One region of the Streptomyces sp. NPDC057682 genome, then DNA from elsewhere that is predicted to be linked to it. Evidence: predicted binding sites of a transcription regulator. Region 1 holds the regulator's gene; each other region holds the start of a gene.

The links. Region 1 encodes HrcA, which represses chaperone genes, less so after heat shock. Its sites were predicted from a motif close to TTNGCACTCNGNNNNNCNGAGTGCNAA; they were not measured.
Region 2: groES (co-chaperone GroES) is a predicted target of HrcA. The motif match lies at 1,637-1,663, and genes of this name have one in related genera.
Region 3: groL (chaperonin GroEL) is a predicted target of HrcA. The motif match lies at 1,914-1,940, and genes of this name have one in related genera.

Annotation. Positions count from the first base shown of each region.
Region 1 is NZ_JBHVIN010000002.1:453,631-457,585, forward strand. Features, by position in the region: gene ACFVDM_RS04755 (nitronate monooxygenase) at 1-11, opposite strand, end outside; gene dnaJ (molecular chaperone DnaJ) at 128-1,267, opposite strand; gene hrcA (heat-inducible transcriptional repressor HrcA) at 1,268-2,284, opposite strand; gene ACFVDM_RS04770 (MBL fold metallo-hydrolase) at 2,470-3,201, shown strand; gene ACFVDM_RS04775 (DUF3097 domain-containing protein) at 3,342-3,955, shown strand, end outside.
Region 2 is NZ_JBHVIN010000008.1:284,084-288,038, reverse strand. Features, by position in the region: gene ACFVDM_RS17415 (polysaccharide deacetylase family protein) at 1-829, shown strand, start outside; gene ACFVDM_RS17410 (hypothetical protein) at 942-1,505, opposite strand; gene groES (co-chaperone GroES) at 1,815-2,123, shown strand; gene groL (chaperonin GroEL) at 2,227-3,849, shown strand; gene ACFVDM_RS17395 (SDR family NAD(P)-dependent oxidoreductase) at 3,944-3,955, opposite strand, start outside.
Region 3 is NZ_JBHVIN010000029.1:40,710-44,664, forward strand. Features, by position in the region: gene groL (chaperonin GroEL) at 127-1,752, opposite strand; gene ACFVDM_RS36850 (cold-shock protein) at 2,114-2,320, opposite strand; gene ACFVDM_RS36855 (MoaD/ThiS family protein) at 2,757-3,035, opposite strand; gene thrC (threonine synthase) at 3,075-3,955, opposite strand, start outside.

The DNA.
Region 1 (3,955 bases):
GCGGATGACATGACCGCATCGTGTCATGTCCTTCCCGTCCCGTGACGCACACCCCGTGTCCGTGATTTGTCCGTAAATGAGGTACGGGCCCGGCGAAACCGGGCCCGTACCTCATCGATCACACGCCCTAGCGGCCGTTGAACGCGTCCTTGAGGCGCGAGAACAGGCCCTGCTGGCCGGGCTGGAACTGCCCGGTGGGCCGCTCCTCGCCGCGGATCTTGGCCAGCTCGCGCAGCATCCGCTCCTGCTCGGGGTCGAGCTTGGTCGGGGTCATCACCTCGACGTGCACGATGAGGTCGCCGCGACCGCCGCCGCCGCGCAGATGCGTGACACCGCGCCCGTGCAGCGGGACGGACTGGCCGGACTGGGTGCCGGGCCGGATGTCGACCTCCTCCAGACCGTCCAGCGTCTCCAGCGGCACCTTGGTGCCGAGGGCCGCCGCCGTCATGGGGATGGTGACCGTGCAGTGCAGATCGTCGCCGCGCCGCTGGAAGACGCTGTGCGGCAGCTCGTGGATCTCGACGTACAGGTCGCCGGCCGGGCCGCCGCCGGGGCCGACCTCGCCCTCGCCCGCGAGCTGGATGCGGGTGCCGTTGTCGACACCGGCGGGGATCTTCACGGTGAGCGTGCGCCGGGAGCGGATGCGGCCGTCACCGGCGCACTCCGGGCACGGGGTCGGCACGACCGTGCCGAAGCCCTGGCACTGCGGGCAGGGGCGCGAGGTCATGACCTGGCCCAGGAAGGACCGGGTGACCTGGGAGACCTCACCGCGGCCGCGGCACATGTCACAGGTCTGCGCGGAGGTGCCGGGGGCCGCGCCCTCGCCGCTGCACGTCGTGCAGACGACGGCGGTGTCGACCTGGATGTCCTTGGTCGTCCCGAAGGCCGCCTCGGCGAGGTCGATCTCCAGCCGGATCATGGCGTCCTGGCCGCGGCGGGTGCGCGAGCGCGGTCCGCGCTGCGAGGCCGTGCCGAAGAAGGCGTCCATGATGTCGGAGAAGTTGCCGAAGCCGCCCTGTCCGAAGCCGCCCGCACCGCCGCCGCCGGAGGCGGACAGCGGGTCGCCGCCCAGGTCGTAGACCTGCTTCTTCTGGGCGTCCGACAGCACCTCGTAGGCGGCGTTGATCTCCTTGAACCGCTCCTGGGTCTTCGGATCGGGGTTCACGTCCGGGTGCAGCTCGCGGGCGAGCCTCCGGAAGGCCTTCTTGATCTCGTCCTGGGAAGCGTCGCGGCGCACGCCGAGTACGGCGTAGTAGTCCGTGGCCACTTACGACTCCGCCAGGATCTGTCCGACGTAACGTGCCACTGCGCGTACCGCTCCCATCGTTCCGGGGTAGTCCATGCGGGTCGGTCCGACCACGCCGAGTTTGGCGACTGCCTCGTCGCCCGAACCGTAGCCGACCGCGACGACGGACGTGGAGTTCAGCCCCTCGTGGGCGTTCTCATGCCCGATTCGTACGGTCATGCCCGAGTCCTTGGCCTCGCCGAGCAGCTTCAGCAGCACGACCTGCTCCTCCAGTGCCTCCAGCACCGGCCGGATCATCACCGGGAAGTCGTGTCCGAAGCGGGTGAGGTTGGAGGTGCCGCCGATCATCAGCCGCTCCTCCGTCTCCTCGACGAGGGTTTCGAGCAGGATCGAGAGCACGGTGGACACGGTTCCCCGGTCCTCGCTCTCGAAGGATTCCGGCAGGTCCTGCACCAGCTGCGGGACGTCCGCGAAACGGCGGCCCACGACGCGGCTGTTGAGCCGCGCGCGCAGATCCGCCAGGGACGTCTCGCCGAAGGGCGCGGGACAGTCCACCATGCGCTGTTCGACCCGGCCGGTGTCCGTGATGAGCACGAGCATCAGCCGGGCGGGCGCCAGGGAGAGCAGCTCCACGTGCCGCACCGTCGAACGGGTCAGCGAGGGGTACTGCACGACGGCGACCTGCCGGGTCAGCTGCGCGAGCAGCCGTACGGTGCGGCCCACGACGTCGTCGAGGTCGACCGCGCCGTCGAGGAAGTTCTGAATGGCGCGACGCTCCGGCGACGACAGGGGCTTGACGCCCGCGAGCTTGTCGACGAAGAGCCGGTAGCCCTTGTCCGTCGGGATGCGCCCGGCGCTGGTGTGCGGCTGGGCGATGAATCCCTCGTCCTCCAGCACCGCCATGTCGTTGCGCACGGTGGCCGGGGAGACCCCCAGCTTGTGCCGCTCGGTGAGCGCCTTGGAGCCGACGGGCTCCTCGGTGCCGACATAGTCCTGGACGATGGCGCGCAACACTTCGAGTCTGCGTTCGCTGAGCATCGCGCACACCTCCAGCTGTGTACCTCGGTCGTTCTCGGGCCGTTCCCGGGTCCGTCCCTGGCACTCTGCGCGGACGAGTGCCAGCCCTGCCCCGGTCAGTGTACGGCGACGGGGTGGCCCCCTAGCAAGGGCGACCGGCCACGCTACCCCGAGACTGCGCAGGTCGTTGCCGATAGCGTCGCGGTATGGACGCCTCTTGGGAAGACTTCGGCTGGGAGCGGCTCGGACACGGGGTGGGGCGGCGACGCCTTCCGGTGTGGGACGCGACCGTTCTCCTGGTGGCCGGGGCCGACGGCGTGCTGCTCTGCGACACCGGCTCGTCACTCCGCGAAGCCGCCGAAGTGCGCGCCCAGGCAGAGGCGATGCTGGGCCGGAGGGTGACGCATATCGCACTCAGCCACCCCCATTTCGATCATGTGCTCGGCACCGCGGCGTTCCCCGGGGCACAGGTGTACGGGGCGGCCGGCACCGCCGCACTGCTACGGGCCGGGGCGGAGGAGCTGCGCGCCGACGCCGTGGCCCAGGGGCTGCCGGAACGGGACGCCGCCGAGTCCGCCGAGGCGCTGGTGGCCCCGGCGCACGAGGTGACGGGCGAGTCCGTGCTCGATCTGGGCGGCGGGCGCGAGGTGCTGCTGGTGAACCTCGGCGCGGCGCACAGCGGCCACGACCTGGCCGTCCTGGTGCCCGGGTCTCCCCCGGTCGTGTTCTGCGGCGATCTCGTCGAGGAGTCGGGCGAGCCGCAGGCGGGCCCGGACGCCGTCCCCGCGCGCTGGCCGGCCTCCCTGGACCGGCTGCTGGAGCTGGGCGGCGAGGAGGCCCGGTACGTGCCGGGGCACGGGGCCGTGGTGGACGCCGCGTTCGTCCGGGCCCAGCGGGACGACCTGGCCCGGCGGTTCGACGTGCCGGACCCGGCGTGAATCCGTTGGGCGGGACCGCGGTCCGGCGTGCGGCGGGCCCGAGGTGATTTCGGTGGACCGGCCCGCGGTCCGGCGTGCGGCGGGCCCGGCGTGGAGCCGAAAGGCGGGACCGCGGACCGCCCGCCGCTTATCGTCGTGCGATGCGCAGCTACCAGCCGGACCTGACCCCGCCGTGGAAGCGGTCCGCCCCCGTGCCCGAGGTGCCCGCGGATCCCGATCTGGTCGTGGAGGAGGTCGCCACCGGCTTCTGCGGTGCGGTGATCCGCTGCGAGAAGACCGCCGAGGGGCCGACCGTCACCCTGGAGGACCGGTTCGGCAAGCACCGGGTCTTCCCGATGGCACCGCGCGGCTTCCTGCTGGAGGGGCGCGTCGTCACGCTGGTGCGCCCGGCGGCCGGGGGTCCGGTGCGTCCCGCGCGCACGGCCTCGGGCTCGGTCGCGGTGCCCGGCGCGCGGGCGCGGGTGGCGCGCGCCGGGCGGATCTACGTGGAGGGCCGGCACGACGCCGAGCTGGTGGAGCGGGTCTGGGGCGACGACCTCCGGATCGAGGGCGTGGTCGTCGAGTACCTGGAGGGCATCGACGATCTCCCCGCGATCGTCGACGCGTTCGGGCCGGCGCCCGACGCCCGGCTCGGGGTCCTGGTCGACCATCTGGTCCCGGGCTCCAAGGAGTCCCGTATCGCGGCCCGGGTGACCGACGGGAACGTGCTGGTGGTCGGCCATCCGTACATCGACGTCTGGGAGGCGGTGAAGCC
Region 2 (3,955 bases), on a different contig from region 1:
GGTGAAGGCCGCCGCGGCCCGTGCCGGACAGCCGGGCGGACCCGCGGCCGGACCCCCGGCCGGAGCGGCCGGCTCGGTCGCCGGACAGGCGGAGAAGGCCCGCAGGGCGCAGGCCGCCCGCGCGGTCGCCGCCAAAAAGTGGGGGCTGGCGAAGACCCCGCTGACCCCGCCGCTGCCCCCGGCCGTCAAACCGCGCCTCACCACCCGCAAGGGCTTCGAGGTCGAGGGCGGCGACGCCTCGCTCCCGCCGGTCTTCACCACCGTCCCCACCAAGGAGAAGGTCGTCTTCCTGACGATGGACGACGGGGACGACAAGGACCCCGAGCTGATCAGGATGATGTCGGAGCTGAACATCCCGTACAGCGCCTTCCTCACCGACTACCTGGTGCGCGACGACTACGCCTACTTCAAGGAGGCCGAGGCCCGCGGCGCCGTCATCGGCAACCACACCCTGAACCACCGCTATCTGCCGGGGCTCTCGTACGCGGAGCAGAAGCGAGAGATCTGCGACCAGCAGGACATCCTCCAGCAGCAGTACGGCGAACGCCCCCGGCTCTTCCGGCCGCCGTACGGCAACTACAACGGCGACACCCTGCGCATCGCCAAGTCCTGCGGCGTCACCGCCGTACCGCTCTGGGCGGCCGAGGCCTTCCCCGACCACATGGAGTGGCGCGAGGAGGACCGGGACCTGCACCCCGGCGACATCATCCTCACCCACTTCCGGGGCGAGAAGGACTGGAAGGGCAGCATGCCCGACCTGATCCGCTCCGTCATGAAGGTCATCACCGACAAGGGCTACGCGGTGGCCCGGCTGGAGGACTACGTATGAGAAGCGCGCACCGGCTGCTGGCCGGACTGCTGACCGCCGGTGCGCTCCTCACCGCCACCGCGGGGTGCGCGCAGTCGGTCGACCCGATCGAACGGCTGGGGCGCAAGGCCGCTCAGCGGATGAACCCCTCGCCCGCCGCGAAGCGGGCCCGGCCCGCCTCCGTGCGCGGCGACCACGGGGCCCCCGGGGCGATGGTCGTCGTCGCCTGCGGCCGCCCGGCGGCGGGCCCGGGATCCGGGGCGCGGCCGGTCCACCGGTGGCCGGCGCGGTCCGGGGCGAAGGCGGCCGGGGCGGCGCCCTCGGGGTGCGCCGCGCGGTAGTGGCTGTGCCAGGACACCAGCGCCAGCACGCAGAAGACGCCCGCCGCGATCAGCTGCACGATGCCCGCCAGCGGCAGCCCGTGACGCAGCAGCACCAGGCCGATGAGGCAGACGGCCGCGGCGAACGAGCCGAGGACGAGCGTGGTCGTCCAGTCCATCGGGGGCGGACCGGGATCCGGGACGGGCGGACGGGAGAAGTCCCGCTCCGGCTGGTCCGCGAGGAAGACCACCATCCCGCAGACCAGCACCTCCAGGCCGGTGGCGAGCAGACCGGCCGTCAGGTCGAGGGCGTTCCGGACGAGGGAGCCGGGGCGGGCGGGGGCCGGGCGGCCGATGCCGGGGGCGGGAGGGCGCATGACGCCACCGTCCTCCGGAACGGACCGCCCGGCCCCCGCGTTGTCCTTACGGTGACCCGAACGTTGCGGGCGCGCAGCCGTGCGTACCGTCGCCCCGGAGAGGGATCCCGGGCCGCCACGAGCGGCGCGCGTTGGCACTCCGCTTGACCGAGTGCTAATCGCGGTCATAGTCTCGGTTCTGGCACTCCCCGAGGGAGAGTGCCAGCAGTTCCGTGCGACCGACCGGTCCGGCACCCGCGACGACGGGCCCATGCGGTCGCCACCCCACACTTTTGACCCCGTGAGATCTCCGAAGGGGGAGACCGGATCGTGTCGACCGCCAGCTCCAAGGTTGCGATCAAGCCGCTTGAGGACCGCATTGTGGTCCAGCCGCTCGACGCCGAGCAGACCACGGCCTCCGGCCTGGTTATTCCGGACACTGCCAAGGAGAAGCCCCAGGAGGGCGTCGTCCTGGCCGTGGGTCCGGGCCGCTTCGAGAACGGCGAGCGTCTGCCGCTCGACGTCAAGACCGGCGATGTCGTGCTGTACAGCAAGTACGGCGGCACCGAGGTGAAGTACAACGGCGAGGAGTACCTCGTCCTCTCGGCTCGCGACGTTCTCGCGATCATCGAGAAGTAATTCACCCACCATCGCTTTCTTCTGCGCCCCTGGCCCCCAGCGAAATGACTAGCCGGGCGGCAGGGGCGCAGTTTTCTTGTATTCGAGAGGACAGTTCAGCTCCATGGCGAAGATCCTGAAGTTCGACGAGGACGCCCGTCGCGCCCTTGAGCGCGGCGTCAACAAGCTTGCCGACACGGTCAAGGTGACGATCGGCCCCAAGGGCCGCAACGTCGTCATCGACAAGAAGTTCGGCGCCCCCACCATCACCAACGACGGTGTCACCATCGCGCGCGAGGTCGAGCTGGACGACCCGTACGAGAACCTCGGTGCCCAGCTGGTGAAGGAGGTCGCGACCAAGACCAACGACGTCGCGGGTGACGGTACGACCACCGCCACCGTCCTCGCCCAGGCGCTCGTCCGCGAGGGTCTGCGCAACGTCGCCGCCGGCGCCTCCCCGGCCGCTCTGAAGAAGGGCATCGACGCCGCGGTCAAGGCCGTGTCCGAGGAGCTCCTCGCGACCGCCCGCCCGATCGAGGACAAGTCCGACATCGCCGCCGTGGCCGCGCTCTCCGCGCAGGACACCCAGGTCGGCGAGCTCATCGCGGACGCGATGGACAAGGTCGGCAAGGACGGCGTCATCACCGTCGAGGAGTCCAACACCTTCGGTCTGGACCTCGACTTCACCGAGGGCATGGCCTTCGACAAGGGCTACCTGTCGCCGTACATGGTGACCGACCAGGAGCGTATGGAGGCCGTCCTCGACGACCCGTACATCCTGATCCACCAGGGCAAGATCGGCTCGATCCAGGAGCTGCTGCCGCTCCTGGAGAAGGTCATCCAGGCCGGTGGCTCCAAGCCGCTGCTGATCATCGCCGAGGACGTCGAGGGCGAGGCCCTGTCGACCCTGGTCGTCAACAAGATCCGCGGCACCTTCAACGCCGTCGCGGTGAAGGCTCCGGGCTTCGGCGACCGCCGCAAGGCCATGCTCGGCGACATCGCCACCCTCACCGGTGCGACCGTCATCGCCGAGGAGGTCGGCCTCAAGCTCGACCAGGCCGGTCTGGACGTGCTGGGCACCGCCCGCCGCGTGACCGTCTCCAAGGACGACACCACCATCGTCGACGGTGGCGGCAAGTCCGACGAGGTCGCCGGCCGCGTCAACCAGATCAAGGCCGAGATCGAGGCCACGGACTCCGACTGGGACCGCGAGAAGCTCCAGGAGCGTCTGGCGAAGCTGGCCGGCGGTGTCTGCGTGATCCGCGTCGGTGCGGCCACCGAGGTGGAGCTCAAGGAGAAGAAGCACCGTCTGGAGGACGCCATCTCCGCGACCCGCGCCGCGGTCGAGGAGGGCATCGTCTCCGGTGGTGGCTCCGCCATCGTCCACGCCGTCAAGGTCCTTGAGGGCAACCTCGACAAGACCGGCGACGAGGCCACCGGTGTCGCGGTCGTCCGCCGCGCCGCCGTCGAGCCGCTGCGCTGGATCGCCGAGAACGCCGGCCTCGAGGGTTACGTCATCACCTCGAAGGTCTCCGAGCTCGACAAGGGCCAGGGCTTCAACGCCGCCACCGGCGAGTACGGCGACCTGGTGAAGGCCGGCGTCATCGACCCGGTCAAGGTCACCCGCTCCGCCCTGGAGAACGCCGCCTCCATCGCCTCCCTGCTGCTCACGACCGAGACCCTGGTCGTCGAGAAGCCGGCCGAGGAGGAGCCGGAGGCCGGTCACGGTCACGGCCACGCGCACTGACGCACGGCACCCGCCGCACCAGCGGTGAGGCCCGGCACCCCCTCGGGGTGCCGGGCCTTCGCGCGTCCGGTCCCGGTCCGGCCGGCGCGGTGGACTACCGCGGCCC
Region 3 (3,955 bases), on a different contig from region 1:
GAAACACCGGACACGCAGAAACACCGGGACGCCACAACGACACCGGACGCGCAACGACACCGGCCCCCGGGGACGAGTCCCCGGGGGCCGGTGTCTGCGTACTGCTGGGCCGCTGATCCGTCAGGATCAGAAGTCCATGTCACCGCCCGGCATGCCGCCCGGAGCGCCCGCGGCAGCGGCCTTCTCCGGCTTGTCGGCGATGACGGCCTCGGTGGTGAGGAAGAGCGCGGCGATGGACGCGGCGTTCTGCAGGGCGGAGCGCGTGACCTTCGCCGGGTCGAGAATGCCCTCGGCGATCATGTCGACGTACTCGCCGGTCGCGGCGTTCAGACCGTGGCCGACGGCCAGGTTGCGCACCTTCTCGACGACGACGCCGCCCTCAAGACCACCGTTGACGGCGATCTGCTTCAGCGGGGCCTCCAGCGCCAGCTTGACGGCGTTGGCGCCGGTCGCCTCGTCACCCGAGAGCTCCAGCTTCTCGAAGACGGCCGAGGCCTGGAGCAGAGCCACGCCACCACCGGCGACGATGCCCTCCTCGACGGCGGCCTTGGCGTTGCGCACCGCGTCCTCGATGCGGTGCTTGCGCTCCTTGAGCTCGACCTCGGTGGCGGCACCGGCCTTGATGACGGCCACGCCGCCGGCCAGCTTCGCCAGACGCTCCTGGAGCTTCTCGCGGTCGTAGTCCGAGTCGGAGTTCTCGATCTCGGCACGGATCTGGTTGACGCGGCCCTGGACCTGGTCGCTGTCACCGGCGCCGTCGACGATCGTCGTCTCGTCCTTGGTGATGACGACCTTGCGGGCGCGGCCGAGCAGGTCGAGACCGGCGTTCTCCAGCTTGAGGCCGACCTCCTCGGAGATGACGGTGCCACCGGTGAGGATGGCGATGTCGCCGAGCATGGCCTTGCGGCGGTCACCGAAGCCCGGGGCCTTGACGGCGACGGACTTGAAGGTGCCACGGATCTTGTTGACGACCAGGGTCGACAGGGCCTCGCCCTCGACGTCCTCGGCGATGATCAGCAGCGGCTTGCCGGACTGCATGACCTTCTCCAGCAGCGGAAGGAGGTCCTTCACGTTGCTGACCTTGGAGTTGACGATCAGGATGTACGGGTCGTCCAGGGACGACTCCATGCGCTCCATGTCGGTGGCGAAGTACGCCGAGATGTAGCCCTTGTCGAAGCGCATACCCTCGGTGAGCTCCAGCTCCAGACCGAAGGTCTGGGACTCCTCGACGGTGATGACGCCTTCCTTGCCGACCTTGTCCATGGCCTCGGCGATGAGCTCGCCGATCTGGGTGTCGGCGGCGGAGATGGAGGCCGTCGAAGCGATCTGCTCCTTGGTCTCCACGTCCTTGGCCTGCTCCAGGAGGGCGGCGGAGACGGCCTCGACGGCCTTCTCGATGCCCCGCTTGAGAGCCATCGGGTTCGCACCCGCGGCCACGTTGCGCAGGCCCTCGCGGACGAGCGCCTGGGCGAGAACGGTGGCGGTGGTCGTACCGTCGCCGGCGACGTCGTCCGTCTTCTTGGCGACCTCCTTGACCAGCTCCGCACCGATCTTCTCGTACGGGTCCTCCAGCTCGATCTCCTTGGCGATGGACACACCATCGTTGGTGATCGTGGGGGCGCCCCACTTCTTCTCGAGGACGACGTTGCGACCCTTGGGGCCAAGGGTGACCTTGACGGCGTCGGCGAGCTGGTTCATGCCGCGCTCGAGACCGCGCCGGGCCTCCTCGTCGAACGCGATGATCTTGGCCATGTGAAGTGGTCCTCCCGGACAGGGGTGGATTGCTCCGGACCGAGTGGCGCCCGCGACGGACGGCCTGCGTGCCGGTGGTTCCTTGCCCCACCGGACCTGCGGGCCTCACCGGCCCGGTCCAAGTTCTGTCACTCTCACCTGGAGAGTGCTAAGCCCAATGATTAGCACTCGACCCCCTTGAGTGCAAGCGCCTCCCTCCGGAGTGTGGACAACCGGAGGGGCGGCCGGGGGCGACGGGAGGGGCGGCCGGGCAGGTGGACGCACACGCGCGGAGGGCCCGTACCCGGGGATGCTTCCCCTGGGTCCGGGCCCTCCGTGCCTGAGTGGCGTCGTTGACCGACTGCGTCGTGTCCGGCCGGGCTCAGCCGACGGCGAGCTTGACCATGTCCGCCTGCGGCCCCTTCTGGCCCTGCGAGATCTCGAACTCAACTCGCTGACCCTCTTCGAGGGTGCGGTACCCGTCCATCTGGATCGCGCTGTAGTGGACGAAAACATCCGCACCACCGTCGACCGCGATGAAGCCGTACCCCTTCTCCGCGTTGAACCACTTGACGGTGCCCTGAGCCATGCCTAACTCCCCTATTACTGGCCCTTTCACAGGACCGCACTTCGCGGACCCGGGTCAGAACCCACCCTCCGTCAGGAGAGGGTGCGTGCGCCGGAACGCGTCGACCGCGGCTGAATGTATCTGCCCAACTGCCCTCTGCAACAGGTCAATCAGACGAGAATTCTGAGCAGCCCCGATCGCCCGAATATGGGGAATTCATGAGATTCCAGGGCAAGTCGGGCCAGGCAAAGGCCACTTATGGCGCAAGCTGCTCGAACACTTTGGCTGCATCTTGTCGTGGCCGGGCGCATTCTCGTATGCGGGCGGCACGGGCAGCGGAGGGGACTTCCCACACTCTACCGCGCTCAACCATGCAGAATTGCCCCCTCCGCTTCTCTCGCGGAGGGGGCAATACCGGTGACGCGGTGGAGTCGGGCCGCCCGGAGCGGCCCGGGGATCAGCAGCCGCCGGCGACGGCGGGGATGATCGAGATGCCGGCGCCGTCCGGGGTGGCCGTGTCCAGGCCGCCCTCGAAGCGGACGTCGTCGTCGTTGACGTACACGTTGACGAAGCGGCGGAGCTTGCCCTGGTCGTCCAGGACGCGGGCGGCGATGCCCGGGTGGTTCTTCTCCAGGGACTCGATCACCTCGGAGAGGACGGCACCCTCCGCGGGGACCTCGGCCTGGCCGCCGGTGTAGGTACGGAGGATGGTGGGGATGCGGACCTTGACGCTCATGGTGTGCCCTTCCTGAAGTCTCGGGTGATCGAAAGCTACTCAGTTACCGGCGAGTCCGGCCGCGCGGAACGCGTCGAGGTTCGGCCGGATCGTGGCCGTCGCCTGAGAGGTCTCGGCCACCGCGTCCAGGGTCTTGAGGCCGTCCCCGGTGTTCAGGACGACGGTGGTGAGCGCCGGGTCGAGCAGGCCGTCCTCGATGAGCTTCTTCGTCACGCCGACGGTCACGCCGCCCGCGGTCTCGGCGAAGATGCCCTCGGTGCGGGCCAGCAGCTTGATCGCGTCGACGATCTGCTCGTCGTTCACGTCCTCCACCGCGCCGCCGGTGCGGCGGGCGATGTCCAGGACGTACGGGCCGTCGGCCGGGTTGCCGATCGCGAGGGACTTGGCGATCGTGTTCGGCTTCTGCGGGCGGACCACGTCGTGGCCGGCCTTGAAGGCGGCGGAGACCGGGGAGCAGCCCTCGGCCTGGGCACCGAAGATCTTGTACGGCTTGTCCTCGACCAGCCCGAGCTTGATCAGCTCGCGCAGCCCCTTGTCGATCTTGGTCAGCTGGGAGCCGGACGCGATCGGGATGACGATCTGGTCGGGCAGCCGCCAGCCGAGCTGCTCGCAGATCTCGTACGCCAGGGTCTTGGAGCCCTCGCCGTAGTACGGGCGCAGGTTGACGTTGACGAAGCCCCAGCCCTCGCCCAGCGGGTCGCCGATGAGCTCGGAGCAGAAGCGGTTGACGTCGTCGTAGTTGCCCTCGATGCCGACCAGCTCGCCGCCGTACACCGCGGCCATGACGACCTTGCCCTGCTCCAGGTCGTGCGGGATGAAGACGCAGGAACGCAGGCCGGCGCGGGCGGCGGCGGCGCCGACGGCGCCGGCCAGGTTGCCGGTGGAGGAGCAGGACAGGGTGGTGAAGCCGAAGGCGCGGG